2 regions of the Cellulomonas jepli genome follow, and region 1 is predicted to be linked to the other one. Evidence: riboswitches for the same ligand, from Rfam matches in the RefSeq annotation. Region 1 holds a riboswitch; the other holds the start of a gene.
What was found. Region 1 has a riboswitch for S-adenosylmethionine ahead of AB6N24_RS13575 (methylenetetrahydrofolate reductase). Riboswitches for the same ligand answer to the same signal wherever they lie in the genome.
Positions count from the first base shown of each region.

Region 2: it holds a riboswitch for S-adenosylmethionine, as region 1 does, so the genes downstream of both, AB6N24_RS17405 (hypothetical protein) here and AB6N24_RS13575 (methylenetetrahydrofolate reductase) in region 1, are expected to answer to the same signal.

Region 1 is NZ_JBFTER010000054.1:21,038-28,849, forward strand. It holds gene AB6N24_RS13560 (Hsp20/alpha crystallin family protein) at 1-71, shown strand, start outside; gene AB6N24_RS13565 (hypothetical protein) at 237-2,435, shown strand; gene metE (5-methyltetrahydropteroyltriglutamate--homocysteine S-methyltransferase) at 2,622-4,973, opposite strand; gene AB6N24_RS13575 (methylenetetrahydrofolate reductase) at 4,987-6,069, opposite strand; SAM riboswitch class I at 6,137-6,231, opposite strand; gene AB6N24_RS13580 (histidine phosphatase family protein) at 6,467-7,126, opposite strand; gene AB6N24_RS13585 (DNA-3-methyladenine glycosylase I) at 7,383-7,812, opposite strand, start outside.
Region 2 is NZ_JBFTER010000087.1:3,546-11,357, reverse strand. It holds gene AB6N24_RS17440 (DUF6325 family protein) at 1-367, shown strand, start outside; gene AB6N24_RS17435 (P-loop nucleotide/nucleoside kinase family protein) at 419-1,021, shown strand; gene AB6N24_RS17430 (DUF1990 domain-containing protein) at 1,005-1,529, shown strand; gene AB6N24_RS17425 (SOS response-associated peptidase) at 1,570-2,286, opposite strand; gene AB6N24_RS17420 (SagB/ThcOx family dehydrogenase) at 2,340-3,296, opposite strand; gene AB6N24_RS17415 (YcaO-like family protein) at 3,293-4,750, opposite strand; gene AB6N24_RS17410 (TOMM precursor leader peptide-binding protein) at 4,725-5,954, opposite strand; gene AB6N24_RS17405 (hypothetical protein) at 5,944-6,651, opposite strand; SAM riboswitch class IV at 6,914-7,015, opposite strand; gene AB6N24_RS17400 (hypothetical protein) at 7,214-7,812, opposite strand, start outside.

The DNA.
Region 1 (7,812 bases):
TGCAGCACGCCGCGTCCCAGGCGGCTGCGATCACGCAGTCCGGCGAGCCCGCCGGGTCCACGACGAGCTGACCGCCACGGCAGCGGCCCGCGGAGGTCCGCGGAGGTCCGCGCGCGATGGTGACCGGGGGCCGGGACGGGATGCGTCCGGGCCCCCCGCGACCGACGAGGGCCGCCCAGGTGAACGGTGCGGGAAACGGCGTCCGTGACCGCGGTCATAGCCCTACGCTCTGCGTCATGCCCCCCCGCTCACGAGGCGCTCTCGCGGCTCTCCTGGCCCTGTCCGTCGCCGTGTGCGGCTTCGTCCTCCCGGCTGCCGCGGCTCCCGGGTCGGCTGGCGACGTGCTCAGCGTGTCCTCCCGCCGGGGCATCCACTTCCCCGGTCGCCTGCTGGTGTCCTCACCCGAACTCTTCGACGCGACTCCCGGCGACGTGGGGCGGGACACGCTGACGATCGAGGTCAGGGCGGCGGAGGGCGGATCGCCCGTGACGCTCGTGGTGGCGGCGCCGCTAGACAGCCCGAGGCTCGTCGTCGGCCCTCGGTCGACGAGAGCGGCGGCGACCTCCCAGACCCCGGGGCTCCAGCTCTCCGGCTGGTGCGACGAGACGGGCGACGGGACGATGGACGTCCTCGACGTCGAGCACGACGCGGACGGTCGGCTGTCGGGCCTCGCGCTCGACTACGAGCTGACCTGCACCGGCGCGACGCCGATCCTGGGGACGCTGCGCTGGTCCAGCGACGTGCCGTACCGGGAGACGGTCTCCGCGCGACTCCCGTACCACGTGGCTCCTGTCGGCCGGACGGCCCGGGGGACCGCCACGCTGACGAACGCGGGCACGGCGCCGCAGAGCTACGGGGTCACGACCGCCGACGTGCGCCCGCTCCCGCTCGTGATCGACCGCGACGGCTGCGCGGGGGCGACGCTGGCACCGGGCGAGACCTGCACCGTCGACTTCAGCGCTGTCGTGACCAGCACGTCCTACTACTCCGCGCACCTGCATACGCCCGACGAGTCGGTCGTGGGTTCCGTGTCCACCTACGTGGTGATGCTCCCGGAGGACTCGTGGCCCAAGGCGACGCTGACCGCACGCCCCGAGCGCCTCGCCGTGACCCTCTCGGCCGGCCCGGGCGACGGCGGCACCTTCCGCGTGCTGCGTGCGGCGGGGGACGGCCCCGAGGTCACCGTCGCCGACGACGTCACGCTGCCCTGGACCGACACCGCCGTGAACGCGGACACCGTCTACACGTACCGCGTCCGGAGCACGCAGAACGGTGGTGCCTTCCAGGCGTCCGAGCCGGTCACCGCGCGTCCCTTCCCGGCGCCGCAGGGCTCCGAGGGTGCGTACGTCGCCGTCGCGCCCGAGCGCGTGATGGACACGCGCAACGGCACGGGCGTGCGCGCGGGCACGGTCGGGCCCGGGGAGACCGTCACGTTCGACCCGGCCGCAGCCGGCGCGGTGCCCCGCACCGGGGTCCGAGCGGTGCTCCTGAACGTCACCGGCACCCTGCCGACGGCGCTGACGAACGTGCGGGTCTGGGCGTCGGGCACCCCGATCCCCGGGACGTCCTCGCTGAACATGCGGACGGGGGAGACGCGCGCGAACCAGGTCGTGGTCCCGGTCGGGGCGGACGGTCGCGTCTCGCTGAACAACGCGGTCGGCCGGACGCACCTGATCGCGGACGTCCAGGGGTACTACTCGACGGCCTCCGGGCCGGGCGGTGGCGGCTACCACCCGCAGGACCAGGCGCGCGCCCTCGATACCCGCCTCCAGGGCGGTGCGCTCGACTCGCTCGAGGAGGTCTGGGTGCCGTTGAGCGGCGTGCCGGAGGGCGCCGAGGCGGTCGACGTGAACCTGACGGTGACGATGCCGACCGGGGTGGGGCACCTGGTCGCGTGGTCCGGCGAGGGTGCCGCACCGAACGCGTCGCACGTGAACTTCGTCCCCGGGCAGACGATCCCGAACCACGCGGTCGTGCCGGTCTCGCTCGGCGAGGACGGCGCGCCCGGGATCGTGGTCCGCAACAACAGCGGCGGTCGGACGCACGTCATCGTCGACGTCCAGGGGTGGTACGACGACGGCTCCCTCCCCGACGGGATGCGGTTCTACCCGCAGACCCCCACCCGCCTGATGGACACGCGACGGGCGGGCCCCGTGAAGTCCGACGGGGAGACGCTGCGCCTCTCGCGTGACGTGCTGCCCGCAGGGGTCGTGCAGGTGGTCAACGTGACCGTCACCGACGCCCTCGGGGTGGGCCACGTCATCGCGTGGAGCGGCGACGGGACCGTGCCCACGACGTCGACGGGCAACTACGCCCCGGGGGAGACGGCGCCGAGCATGGCGACGGTCACGGCCGCGCCCGCCGGTGGCATCGCCCTGACGGTCCGGGGGGCGACCGCGCACCTCATCGTCGACAGCATCGGGGTCTTCTACTGACCCGCTGACGCTCCGCTGATGGCTGGTGGCGCCCTTCGACGCACCGACGCCCGGCACCGCCCGTCGGCAGGGCGGCCCGGTGGCTCCTCGGGCGTCGGGAACGCCGCAGGCCGCGGACCCGGGAGGGTCTGCGGCCTGCCGCGTCGGTGCTGCTGGTCCCCGGCGCCGGACCGTGGCGCCGGTGGGTCAGGCGAGCGTCGCCCGGACCGCGCGCGTCGCGGCGAGGATGCTCTCGAGCGAGGGCGTGACCTCGGCGTAGCGGCGGGTCTTGAGGCCGCAGTCGGGGTTGACCCACAGCTGGTCGAGGTCGATGGCCTTGACCGCCGCCGTGAGCAGCTCCTCGACCTCGTCCTCGCCCGGCACGCGCGGGGAGTGGATGTCGTAGACGCCCGGGCCCACGGCGCGCGGGTACCCGGCGTTCGCGATGTCCGCGAGGATCTCCATCTTCGAGCGGGCGGCCTCGATCGATGTCACGTCCGCGTCGAGGCCGTCGATCGCGCCGACGATCTGCCCGAACTCCGAGTAGCACAGGTGCGTGTGGATCTGGGTGTCCGGGCGCACGCCGGCCGTCGAGAGGCGGAACGAGCGGACCGACCAGTCGAGGTACGCGGCGTGGTCCGCGGCCTTGAGCGGGAGCAGCTCGCGCAGCGCCGGCTCGTCGACCTGCACGATCGCGATGCCGGCCTCCTCGAGGTCCGTGATCTCGTCGCGCAGGGCGAGGGCCACCTGGTTCGCGGTGTCGCCGAGCGGCTGGTCGTCGCGCACGAAGGACCACGCGAGGATCGTCACCGGGCCGGTGAGCATGCCCTTGACCGGCTTGCTCGTGAGCGACTGCGTGTACTGGGTCCAGCCGACCGTGATGGGAGCCGGCCGGGAGACGTCGCCCCACAGGATCGACGGGCGGGTGCAGCGCGAGCCGTAGGACTGGACCCAGCCGTTCTGCGTCACGGCGAACCCGTCGAGGTTCTCCGCGAAGTACTGGACCATGTCGTTGCGCTCGGGCTCGCCGTGCACGAGGACGTCGAGGCCGACGGTCTCCTGGAGCTCGACGACGCGGCGGATCTCCGCGCGCATCTCCTCCTCGTACTGCTCGGTGCTGAGCTCGCCCTTGTCGTGCGCCGCGCGGGCCTTGCGGATCTCCGGCGTCTGCGGGAACGACCCGATGGTCGTCGTGGGCAGCGGCGGGAGGTTGAGGCGCTCCGCCTGGGCCGTCTTGCGCTCGGCGAACGGGCCGCGGTTGAACGCGTCCTCGGTGAGCGACGCGACGCGCTCGCGCACCTCGGGGCGGACGACGCCGGGCGCCGTGGCGCGCGAGCGGACCGCGTCCGACGCCTCGAGCAGCTGCGTGTGGATCGCCTCGCGGCCCTCGGCGAGGCCCTCAGCGAGCGTGACGATCTCGGCGACCTTCTGGTCGGCGAACGCGAGCCAGGACTTCAGCGTCGCGTCGAGCGCCGGCTCGTCGTCCAGCGTGTGCGGGACGTGGAAGAGCGACGTCGACGTGCCGGCCGCGACCTGCGCCGCGCCCAGCGTCTCGAGGCGCTCGAGCACCTCGAGCTTCGCGGACAGGTCCGCGCGCCAGATGTTGTGTCCGTCGATGACACCGCCGACGACGACCTTGCCCGCGAGGCCGGGGACGGCGGCCGTGGGGGCGGCACCCCGGACGAGGTCGAGCGCGACACCCTCGACGTCGGACGCCGCGACGACGTCGAGGCTCTCCGCGAGGTCCGCGTACGGTGCGGCGACGAGGATCGCCGGGCGCTCGGGGCGCGCGAGCTCGGTCGCGAGCACGGTGTACGCCTGCGTGAACGCCTCGCGGACTCGGTCGAGCGGGACGTCGAGGGACTCGGAGACGAGCGCGGGCTCGTCGAGCTGGACCCAGGTGGCGCCGGCCTTCGCGAGCTCGCGCAGCACCGTCGCGTACACGGGCAGAAGGTCCGCGAGGCGGTCGAGCGGCGTGAAGCCCTCGGGCGCGGTCTCGGTCGGCTTCGCGAGGGCGAGGTACGTCACCGGGCCGACGAGGACCGGGCGCGTCAGGACGCCGTCGGCGAGGCCCTCGACGAACTCGCGGACCGTGCGGTCGCTCGCGTAGCGGAACTCCGTCTCCGGACCGATCTCCGGGACGAGGTAGTGGTAGTTCGTGTCGAACCACTTGGTCATCTCGAGGGGCAGGTCCTCGCCGCGGCCGCGGGCGACCGTCGAGTAGCCCGCGAGGTCGAGGCGACCCTCGGCGTCGACGAGGTCGGCGAAGCGGGCCGGGACGGCGCCCACGAGGTTCGTCGCGTCGAGCACCTGGTCGTAGAACGAGAACGCGCTCGGGATCGCGGGCACGTCGGTGCGCAGGCCCAGGCCGGCGAGGTGCGTGCGGGTGCGCTTGCGCAGGTCGGCGGCGACCGCCTCGACCTCCTCGGCGGACGTCTTGCCGGCCCAGAACGCCTCGATGGCCTTCTTGAGCTCGCGGCGGGGACCGATGCGCGGGTAGCCGAGGATCGTCCCGGCGGGGAACTCGGGCAGCGCGGACGCGGGGGTGGTGCTCGTCATCGTGGGTCCTCGATCAGTTCGTGGGGGCGGGGACGGGGCTGGGTGAGCCGGCCTGCGGCCTGGGGGTCCGGTCGGGAGCTGTCGGAGCTCCGCCGCCGAGGTGTGCACCCTCGAGCAGGTCCAGCGCGGCGTGGTGGGTGTTGTAGGTGTAGACGTGGACGCCCGGGGCGCCGCCGTCGAGCACGGCGTTCACGAGGTCGACGCTCGCGCGGATGCCGACCCGGTGCCGCTCGGCGTCGTCGTCGACCGAGCCGAGCCGCTCGAGCAGCGGCCGGGGGACCGGGACGCCGGTGAGCGCCTCGACCCGCAGGAGCCGGGCGGGGTCGGTCGTCGGGATGATGCCGGGGATGATCGGGATCGTGACGCCGGCCTCACGCGCCTCGGCGACGAGCTCGAGATAGCTGCCCGCGTCGTAGAAGACCTGCGTGATCGCGAAGTCGGCCCCGGCCTCCTGCTTGGCGAGCAGCGCCGCGACGTCCTGCGCGCGCGTGCTGCCCGTGCCCGCGTTGCCGCGCGGGAACGCGGCGACGGCGATCGACAGGGGACGCACGGTCGCGCGGACCTTCTGCGCGAGGCTCTGCCGGCACCGACGCTCCTCGATCTCGCGGAGCAGCGCGACGAGCTCGCTCGCGGTCTCGAGGCCGTCGGGGTGCGGGCGCCAGTCGGCCTGGTCGGCGGGCGGGTCCCCGCGCAGCGCGAGGAACGACCGGACACCCTCGTCGAGGAACTCCTCGACGACCGCGGTGACCTCGGCGCGCGAGGTCCCGACGCACGTCAGGTGCGCGATCGGGTTGAGCGACGTCTCGCGCAGCAGGCGGCGGACGAGCCCGCGCGTGGTGGTGCGCGTCTTGCCCGCTGCCCCGTAGGTCACGGAGACGAAGTCGGGGCGGGTCTCGCCGAGCGCCTGGATCGTCGCCCACAGCTTCGGGGCGGCGTCCGGGTTGCGGGGCGGGAACAGCTCGAACGAGACCGTCGGCCGGTCGACCGGCGCGAGCACGTCGCGCGCACCCGGGGCCGTGCGCAGGGAGTCGCCGGTCGGGGCGTCGCGCGGGACGGGGGGTGCGTCGGGCGCGGCGTCGGTCACGGGGGCGCTCATGAGGCGGTCCGTCGCGGGGTGGCCGCCCGGGAGGGTCGCGGACACGGGGACGTGCACGTCATCGTCAACTCCATCGAACCTGGCGGAAGCACCCACACCCTCGTGAGAGGGGGGTTGCTGCGGCGTCGACGAGCCAGGACTCTCGGCCGCTCTGGATGGTGAGCCGAGCATAGGGCTGGTCCCGCATGCTGAGCAATGCCTCTCACCAACCGAGATGAGGCCGTCCACGCTCGGAGGTACGCCCGCGACGGCGAGCGCCCGGGACGCGACGAGGGGGCGTGCGGCTGGCTCGGGGGCCGTGCGGGTCGGGCGAGGTGCGGGTCGGGCGAGGTGCGGGACGGGCGACGTGCAGGCCAGGGGGTGCCCGGTGGGCCGGTCCAGGTCGTGCGGCTCCGGGTCAGGCGATCGAGGCCACCGGGGTCGGCGTGCGCATCGGGCGGGCCGCGATGTGCCCCTGTCCGGCGACGTCGACGGCGACGCTCGTCAGCCGCGCCGCGCCGTCGGGCTCCACCTCGACCGTCGAGACGGACGCGTTCGGCAGCGGCACGAGACCCACCTCGTCGACCGTCGCCAGGTAGGCGCCGAGCGCGAGCCCGTGCCCGACGACGAGCACGTGCCCGCCGTCGCCGTGCTGGGCGGCGATCCGCGCGAACACGTCCCGGGTCCGGTGCATGAACTCCGCACCGGGCTCGCCGCCCGGCAGCCCGGGGTGGCGGCCCGCGAGGACCTCCGTGACGAGCTCGGGCCACGCGACGACGTCGTCGAGCACGCCCTCGTGCTTCCGCTCGTAGATGCCGAAGCTGTACTCGAGCAGCCCGGGGTCGGTGCGCAGGCGGACGTCGGGGTGGTGGCGGAGCAGCTCGACGGCGGTCGCGACGGCCCGCCCCGAGGGCGAGGACCACGCTGCGGTGAACGGCGTGCCGGCGAGGTGCCGGGCGGTCGTGCGGACGCCCGCACGACCGTCCCGCGTGAGCGGCGAGTCGCAGCGTCCCTGCATGATCCGGCGTGCGTTGAAGTAGGTGCGCCCGTGGCGGACGAGCGTCAGCGTGAGGGTCATCGGTGCCCCGCTCTCTCTCGTTGTCGGTCCGACGCTAGGGAGCACGTGTGTCGGGCGGACGACGCCGGCGTGACGAACAGGCGACGATGTGCCAGCGGCCAGCGGCCAGCGGGCAACCACCAACGACCAACGACGACGCGGCTCGCGTCCGACGTCCGACGTGCGACGTCCCACGTGCCACGTGCCACGTGCCACGTGCCCAGTGCCGCGCGCCGCCTACCGCGCGCCGCGCTCCCGTGGCCGTGGCTGACCTCGCTCAGCGCCCCGCGACGACCGGGCAGCCCGCGAGGTGGTCGTCGACCAGGCCGCACGCCTGCATCGCCGCGTACACGGTCGTCGGGCCGAGGAACCGGAAGCCCAGGCGCTTGAGCTCGCGGGCCAGCGCCTTGGACTCGTCGGTCTGCGCGGGCACGTCGCTCCAGGTCGCGGGGCGCTGGCGCGACCCGGCGACGGCGTCGGCCGGGGCGAACGACCAGACGACCTCGTCGAGCGTGCGCCCGGCCTCGTGCAGCGCGAGGACGGCGCGGGCGTTGGCGATCGTGGCCTCGATCTTGGCCCGGTTGCGCACGATCCCCGCGTCGGCCAGGAGCCGGGTGACGTCCGCGTCGTCGAACCGGGCGACCGCCTCCGGCTCGAAGTCGGCGAACGCGGCGCGGAACGCGGGCCGCTTGCGCAGGATCGTGATC
Region 2 (7,812 bases), on a different contig from region 1:
CGCCGCGGTGACCGCCGAGCTCGCACGCCTCGCCGCGGACCGCCGCCTCGGGCTGATCGACGTGGTCGTCGTGCGCCGCCGCACGCGCGACGAGCTGGAGGTCCTCCCCGTCGAGGAGGTGAGCACGGTCGCGGGGGTCCAGGAGCTGGCGGTCTCGCAGCCCGGCACGGTGCGGGGCGACGACGTGGCGGCGATGGCGCGCGACCTCACCCCGGGGACGTCCGCGGTCCTCGTCGTCTTCGAGCGCCGCCGGGCGCGCGCCCTCGTGGCGGCCGCTCGGGACGTCGAGGCGGCCGCACTCGCGCACCACCTGGTCCCGTTCCCGCTCGTGCCCGGGCAGCTCCACCCGCCCTCGGCGAGCAACTGACGCCCACGCCGGCCGACGCCCGGCGTCGCGGGCCGCCGCTACCGTGAGCCGGTGATCGTCTGGCTCAACGGTGCCTTCGGCTCGGGCAAGACGACGCTCGCCGAGGAGCTGCGCGGACGGCTGCCGGACGCGCTCGTGTACGACCCCGAGGACGTCGGCCTGCTGCTGTGGAGGTGGCTGCCGGCCGGGGGCGACTTCCAGCACCTGCCGAGCTGGCGCGAGCTGGTCGTCGCGACGGCGCTGTCGCTGCGCCGGCACCACGCGCAGACGCTGGTCGTGCCGATGTCGCTCGTGCGGGACGCCTACCGCGACGAGATCCTCGGCGGGCTCGCGGACGCGGGCGAGGACGTCCTGCACGTCTTCCTCGAGGCGGACGTCGCGGTGCTCCGTGAGCGGCTGGACGCGCGGGCGCGCGCGCTGCGCCCGGACAGCCCCGGGTGGGAGCCCGGCGCCGTCGCGATGGGTCTGCCTCCGCTCGCGGAGGCCGTCACCGCCGCCGGGCGCCAGCCGTCCGGGACGCTCCTGCTGCGCTCCGACCGGCTGACGCCCGCCGAGCTGGCCGACGCGGTGCTCGCCCGGGCCGGGGCGCTGCACGCCGGTCGAGCGCGATCGACGGAGCCGCGTTCGGGGCCGACCGATGTCGGTCGCGCCTGACGTGCGGCACGCGAGCCGCACCCTGACCTACCCCGAGGTCGGCGCCTCCCTCACGGACGCGCTGCCCACCGGCTACCACCACGAGCGCCATCGCGTCGTGCTGGGGACGGGACGCGCGCTCTTCGAGCGCTCGGCGGCCGCCGTCGTCGGCTGGGACCTGCACCGACGCGCCGGGATCGTCCCCGACCCCGGGACGCCGCCCGCCGCCACGGGGCTCGACGTCGACCTCCGGGCGTCCCTCGGGCCCGTCGTCGTGCGCGTGCCGTGCCGGGTCGTCGCGCTCGTCGACGACCCGGACCGGCGCGGGTTCGCCTACGGCACGCTCACCGGTCACGCGGAGTGCGGCGAGGAGGCGTTCGTCGTGACCGTCGACGCGCAGGACGTCGTCCGGCTCGATGTCGTGGCCTTCTCCCGGCCCGGCCGCTGGTACACGCGCGTCGGGGCCCCGCTCGCACGGGCCGCGCAGCGGTCGGTCACGCGCCGGTACCTGCGCGCGCTGGTCACGTGACGCCCCGCCGCGGCCCGGAGCGCGTCGCCGGCGCGCTGCGCTACCCCGCCACCGGCTCCACGAGGTGCGGGCCGTCGTTGCGGACGTTGCCGACCGCCCGGCCGACCTCGCGCGGCTCGAGGTGCGGCTCGGGCAGCGCGGCGAGCAGCGCGGCGACGGCGTCGAGGTCGGTCAGGTGCGGGTCGAGCCAGGCGTCGACCTGGTCCGGCGTCACGAGCACGGGGCAGCGTTCGTGGATCTCGCCGAGGGTGTCGGTGGCCGCGCGGGTCGCGACCGTCGCCGTCCACAGCCACTCCCCCGGCCGCCCCGGGTCCGGGCGCAGCTCGTAGAGCCCCGCGGCCGCGATCAGGTCGCCGCCGGCGTGCAGGAAGAACGGCGTCTTGCTGCCGTCCGCGTTCTTGCGCCACTCGTAGAAGCCGTCCATCGGGACGAGGCACCGGCGCTTCGCCGCGGCCCGCTTGAACGCAGGCTTCTCGGTGAGCGACTCCGAGCGCGCGTTGATCATCCGCGCGCCGACCTTGGTGACCTCGTCGTCCTTGGCCCACGCCGGCACGAGGCCCCATCGCACCCGCCGGAGCTGGCGCACGGGCTCGGCGTCCTCGGGTGCGCCGCGCGGCGTGCGTTCGAGCACGACCCGGACGTCCTGCTGGGGCGCGACGTTCCAGGACGGCGCGGTCTCGTCGTCGACGATCTCCTGCACCGCGAGGGCGCCGGCGATGTCGGCGTCCCGGCGCGCGCTCGCGTACCTGCCACACATGGGGCCACCCTCCCGCACCCACCGGTCGTCCGCTCGGCGACGCGGGCGTCCCGTCACCGCCCGTCCGCGTGGCCGTCCCCGGACGCGCGCGCGTCCGAGTCCCGGTCCAGGTCAGCACCGGCACCGGCACCCAGCGAGCGCAGCAGCCGCTCGGTCAGGTCGTCGACGCCCGGTGGCGGGGCGGCGGCGGGTCGCCGGGCCGCGTGCCCGAGCGCGACGAGGTAGAGCGCGACCTCGTCGACCCCGTCCACGTCGAGCAGCCCGTGCACCTCGTCATCGAGGAAGCCGCCGAACGGCGCTCCCGCGAGACCCGCGGACGCGAGGCCGAGCAGGAGGTTCTGGCACACGTGACCCGCCTCGAGGAGCGCGAACCGGTACGCGCGCTCGCCGTACTTGAACGCCGGGCGCGCGAGCACCGCCGTCAGGACCACCGTCGCCGCAGCGGAACGGAACACCGGGTCGCTCGTCGCTCGCACGAGCTCCGCCGACGCCGGCCCGGGGCGCAGCGCCTCGAGCGCGTGCGGCTCGGGGGCGTAGTGGTAGAGCCCCGGGTCCAGGCCGTCGACGCTCTCCGCGACGAGGTACGTCTCCACGGGGTACAGCGCACCGCCCGACGGCACCGCGCGAACCGGCTGGTCCAGGCCCTCGCGCGCCAGGTGCAGCGTGCCCGTGATGCCGTCGGCGAGGTGCAGCAGCCGCGACACCTGCCCGAGCGTCACGCCCGCCTCCGGGTCGAGCGCGCGCGTGGACCGGCGCCGGGCGACCGCTTCGTCGAGGGGGACCGCGAGCGGCTCGACCTCGGGGAGCCGCGTCACGACAGCGCCGGGGTACCGCTTGAACGTCCGGGACGCGACGTCGTGGAACACCGGGCTCGCGCCGAGGCTGTAGACACGCTGCGCGAACGCGAGGTCGTGCCGGCGCTGCTTGCTGGCCTCGTGGTACGTCTCGAACGCGCGGTCGTCCGCGTCCCCCTCGCCCGCCGCACCGATCACGTGGTCACCTGCCGTCATGGGTAGGGATGGGGCACGGGGTTGAGGTCCGCGACGGTCGACGGCGCAGTCCGGTACCCCATGCGGACCGGGGCCTCGTAGAGCCGGCGCCCGCCCAGGAACCGCAGGCGGTGGTCGGCGTCGAGCGGCTGGAGCTGCGGGACGATCGTGCGCGCGACGCGGTAGCCCGCCTCGGCCACGTCGGTCGTGGTGAGGTCGAGCGTGAGGACGTCGAGCCCGGCGTCGTCGAGCCGCCCCAGCACGGTCGCGAGGTCGGCCGCGACGGAGCGCGGGCCGGTCGTGGGGGTCGACGAGCCCGCGGGCACCCCCTCGTCGACGCCCACGAGGGGGCCCGTCCGCAGGAACTCCACGGCGTGCTCCATGTCGCCGTAGGCGTAGAGGCGCACGTGGTCCTCGAAGTCCCGGACGTCGTCGTACTCCGCCGCGAACGGCGCTCGCCCCTCGGGCCCCCCGAGGAACTTGCCCCACTCGCGGGTCTGCACCGCCTCCGTCATCGCCTTGGTCGCCGCCCGGACGGGGTCGAGCCCGGCCGCGCCGCCCACGGAGATCATCGTGGGCGAGCGCCGGTGGTCCAGGAGCACGCACAGGAAGCTCGGGACGCCGAGGTCGGTCGTGGTCCGCACGAGCAGGTACTCGAGCCCGTCGCGCGCGAGGCGCTCCTCGTAGACGCGGCGCAGGCGGGGGTGCGACGTGAGGTCGACGCGCGGGACCGGCAGGCGGTTCATCCACGTGATCATGAACGCGTCCCGCTCGACCGCCTCGCACACCCCGCGCAGCACGGCGTCGTCGACCGTCGCGGCGCACGCGAGCCCGGTCGACACCGCGGGCGCGAGCACCACCTCGTCCGGGGTGCCCGGGAAGTACGGCATGTAGACGAGGCACGCCGGGACGAGCACCGCGCTGCGCGCGAGCGGGCGCCAGGCCCACACCCAGGCGAGGGGCACGTCGCGCGCGTGCGCGGTCCCCGGGGCGGTGCCCGGTGCCGTGCCGACGTGCGGGCGGAACAGCGCGAGGTCGTCGGGGCGCACCGCCGGGTGCGTCCGTGACACCTCGTCGTAGGAGCCGACGAGGTGGTCGCCGTGGTCGTACACCGAGCAGCAGTAGCGTTCGAGGCCCTCGCCGAGCGCGGCCCCGCGCGCGTCCTGCGCGGTCAGGCCGGACCCTCCGTTGTTGTCGTAGCACGGGTGCTCGCTGTAGACGGTCGTCGCGGCCATCTTGACGGACGCGTTGAAGATCGTCGGCTCCCCCGGCTCGGTCGGGATGTCGAGCACCCAGCGGACGAGCCCCGTGAGGTCGTCCACGGGGGACGGGGCCGCGCGCGACGGCCCGGCCGCCGACCCGCGGCGTGACCCCGGGCCTGCGCCCGGCACCTCGCCGGCGCGCACGGCACGGGCGCGTGCGGGCTCGACGGCCGGCTCGGGGAGCGGCTCAGCGTGCGACAGCGTCCCGGTCACGGGCGTCCTCCCCCGCGCTGCGCTGCCACACGTGGATGGTCGGCCGGGCCTGCGCCGGGCGCCCACAGGCGGGGCACCGCGGGACGCGCAGCACCGGGTGGAGCCGCGTCGTCCCGCTCACGAGGCTCAGGCTCAGCAGGTGCGCGTAGGACGCAGGCGCCGTGAACAGCGTCACGACCTTGACGACCTCGAGCGCGAGGAGCGCCGCCGCCGGGCTCACGAGCAGGTGCTCCGGCCGTAGTCCGGCGACCCGCGAGTGCCGGTCCACGAGGTCGAGCTCGGCGAGGTCCGGGACGTTGCTGCGGCGACGGAGCTCGAAGCACGTCCAGCACGCGGTCTCGTGCGGGAGCACCGTCGGGCCCACGTGGACCTCGAAGCCGGCCGGGCGCGCGCTCGACCACGGGGTACCCGTGACGAGCGCCGCCTCGTTGACCAGCTCGTAGGTGCGCGGGTCGGCGGAGTCCTCCGCGAGCGCCGCGCACCCCGCGCCGTCGAGCAGCCGGACCCACCCGTCGACGTCCCCGGGCCGGTCGGCCGGCTCGACCGACGTCCCGGTCCCGAGGTCCTCGACACGCCGCCGCACGACCGCCGCGCGGGGCTCGCCCACGGGCGCCCCACCGAGCAGCCCGTCCGAGGCCCGGTCCCCGGCATCGACCGTGCCGGGGTCGCACACGACGACCCGCCCGACGCCCGCGACCGCGAGCGCCCGCACGACCGCGGAGCCGGTGGCCCCGAGCCCGACGACCACGACGGTGCTCCGGGCCAGCAGGAGCTGGTACTCCTCGCCGGACCGCGGGAGCACCTCGCCCGTCCCGTCGTCCGCCGCGCCCTCCCGCTCCGGTGCGACGAAGTGGGAGAAGAACGCGATCTGCGGTGCGAGGCGCCGGCGCTCGGCCGCGGTCAGCCCGGGCACGTCGTGCACGACCTCGAGCGCGCCCCGCTCGAGCAGCGCGTCGACCTCCGCGGTCACCCGGGGACGGTCGTCCGGTTCGAACGCCGCGAGCACCTCGGCCCAGTAGCGCTCGCGGTCGAGCAGCGCGAGCAGGCGCCCGAGCAGGTCCCCCCGGCCGCCGCGCAGCTCGAGCGAGAAGGTCAGCGAGTGCAGGCGGAACGACCCGTCGGGCGCCGGGACGACCGTGAACCGCTCCGGCACGCGCAGCCGGTCGTCCGCGCGCACCGGGCGGTCCCCGTCCTCAGCCGGCATAGCTGCAGCTGCAGCTGCTCGATCCCCAGCACGAGCACGAGCAGCTGCAGCACGCCGACCCCGACGTGCGGAACAGCACGAACAGCCCGATCTCGGCGACGAGCCGTGTGCTGCCCTGGAGCGCGGTGATCTCCTCCTTGTCGTGCACCGACTGGGAGAAGTCGTCGCCGAGCAGCGTGTTGTAGGAGACGCTCGCGAGCGATCGCACCTGACGGGCCTCGATCTCGACGAGGTGGCGGCCGGCCGGCACCTTGCCCACGCGCTCCGCGAGCTCGCGGATGTACCCGTCCGACGCACGGCCCTTGCCGCCCTCGCGGCCCCGGGTCAGCTCCTCGGTGTCGTGCTTCGAGCGGACCACCTGGCCGTCCTGCAGAGCCAGGTGCTCGAACGCGGCGATCGTGGTGCGGTCCTTGATGTCGACGACGACGGCCTGCGCGTGCCCACCCTCGGACACGCTCAGCCCGCCCTCCTGGGTCTGGTCCTTGCTGCTGAACGGCGTGACCGAGATGGCGATGGACTGCAGGCTGTCCGGGCTGAACACGGAGAACAGCTGGGTGCGCTCCGGCTGCGCCTCGAGCCCGAGCGCGGTGAGCTCGCCGTGCAGGGTGCGGGCGTCGTCGGACTTCTCGAGGACGCTCTCGAAGAACCGGTACCCGTGCTCGGTTCCGAGGTGCTGGACGGTGTCGACGGCTGCCATGGTGGTTCCCCCTCCGAGATCCACGCGCCTGCGGGGTCGGTGCGCCGTGCGGGCGGCGGGCCGGATGACGTGCTCGGCGGGTCGCGGGGCGCGGTGCGTGAGGCTCGCGGCGTCTCGCCGGAGCCCCCGGGCACACGGTCGTGTGCGGGTCGCGCCTGCGGAGGCTCCGGGTCGGCCCGTGGGGGCCGCGGTGCGCCGGTGCAGGTGGTGGTCCCATGCTTCTCCCGGGCACCACGCGGGTCAACGACCGACGGGCTTCCTCAAGGTGCGGTCGGGGTCCACGACCAGGTCCTTGCCCGGGGCACCCCGCCGTGCGGAGGGTTGCCGTTGCGCCAGCCGAGGCTGCGCGCAGGAGCTCATGACCTACCTCGGTCCAGGGACGGTGGTGCGGAGAACAGCACCACGTGAGCGGTCGACCGCTTCGCGGGGATGCTCAGGTGCTGGACTGCCTGTCCACGGTCACGCGCGGTGAACCGGGCACGACGAAGCGACCCCGGGCGCGTCGACGCGCCCGGGGTCGGGTGGATCGGGTGGGCCGGCGCCGTGCGCCGACCCGGCGGTGTCAGCCCTGGCCGTCGACCCGCAGCTCGGGCAGCAGCGGGCTGCGCGCCGCACCCGCCCCCGTCGTGGCGACCGGGAAGGAGCCGTAGACCGCGGTCACGTCGAGGATGAGGTGCACGGTGCTCGTGACGTACAGGCGGATCGTCGGCCGGCCCTCGAGCATCCCCACGGCCGTGACCGCGAAGTTGGCGAGGTCCTGGTTCGCGTAGAAGTTGATCGTCGACGTGTCGGGGCGAGCGACGCCGTGCGGGAACAGGGTGACGTGGCCGAGCCCGGCACCCATCGTGACCGTCAGGTTGACGAAGATGCTGGCGACGTCGAGGTCCCCCGTCGCGGCGTCCACCGCGACGTCGATCGTCGCGCCGGCGGTGACGCGACCGCCGGCGTCGAGGGCGCCCGCGGTGCGGCCGACGATCGACGCGCGCCCCGCGGCCGAGCGGGTGTCCAGCACCCGCTTGGGCGCGGGCGCGTAGATCATCGGCAGGTACGAGACGAGGTCCTGCAGGTCGAGGTTCGTCACGAGGTAGCCGCGCTCGACGCCGGTGCCGTCGCGGTCCAGACCGATGAGCGGGCCCGCCGCGGTGTTCTTGATCTCGCCGA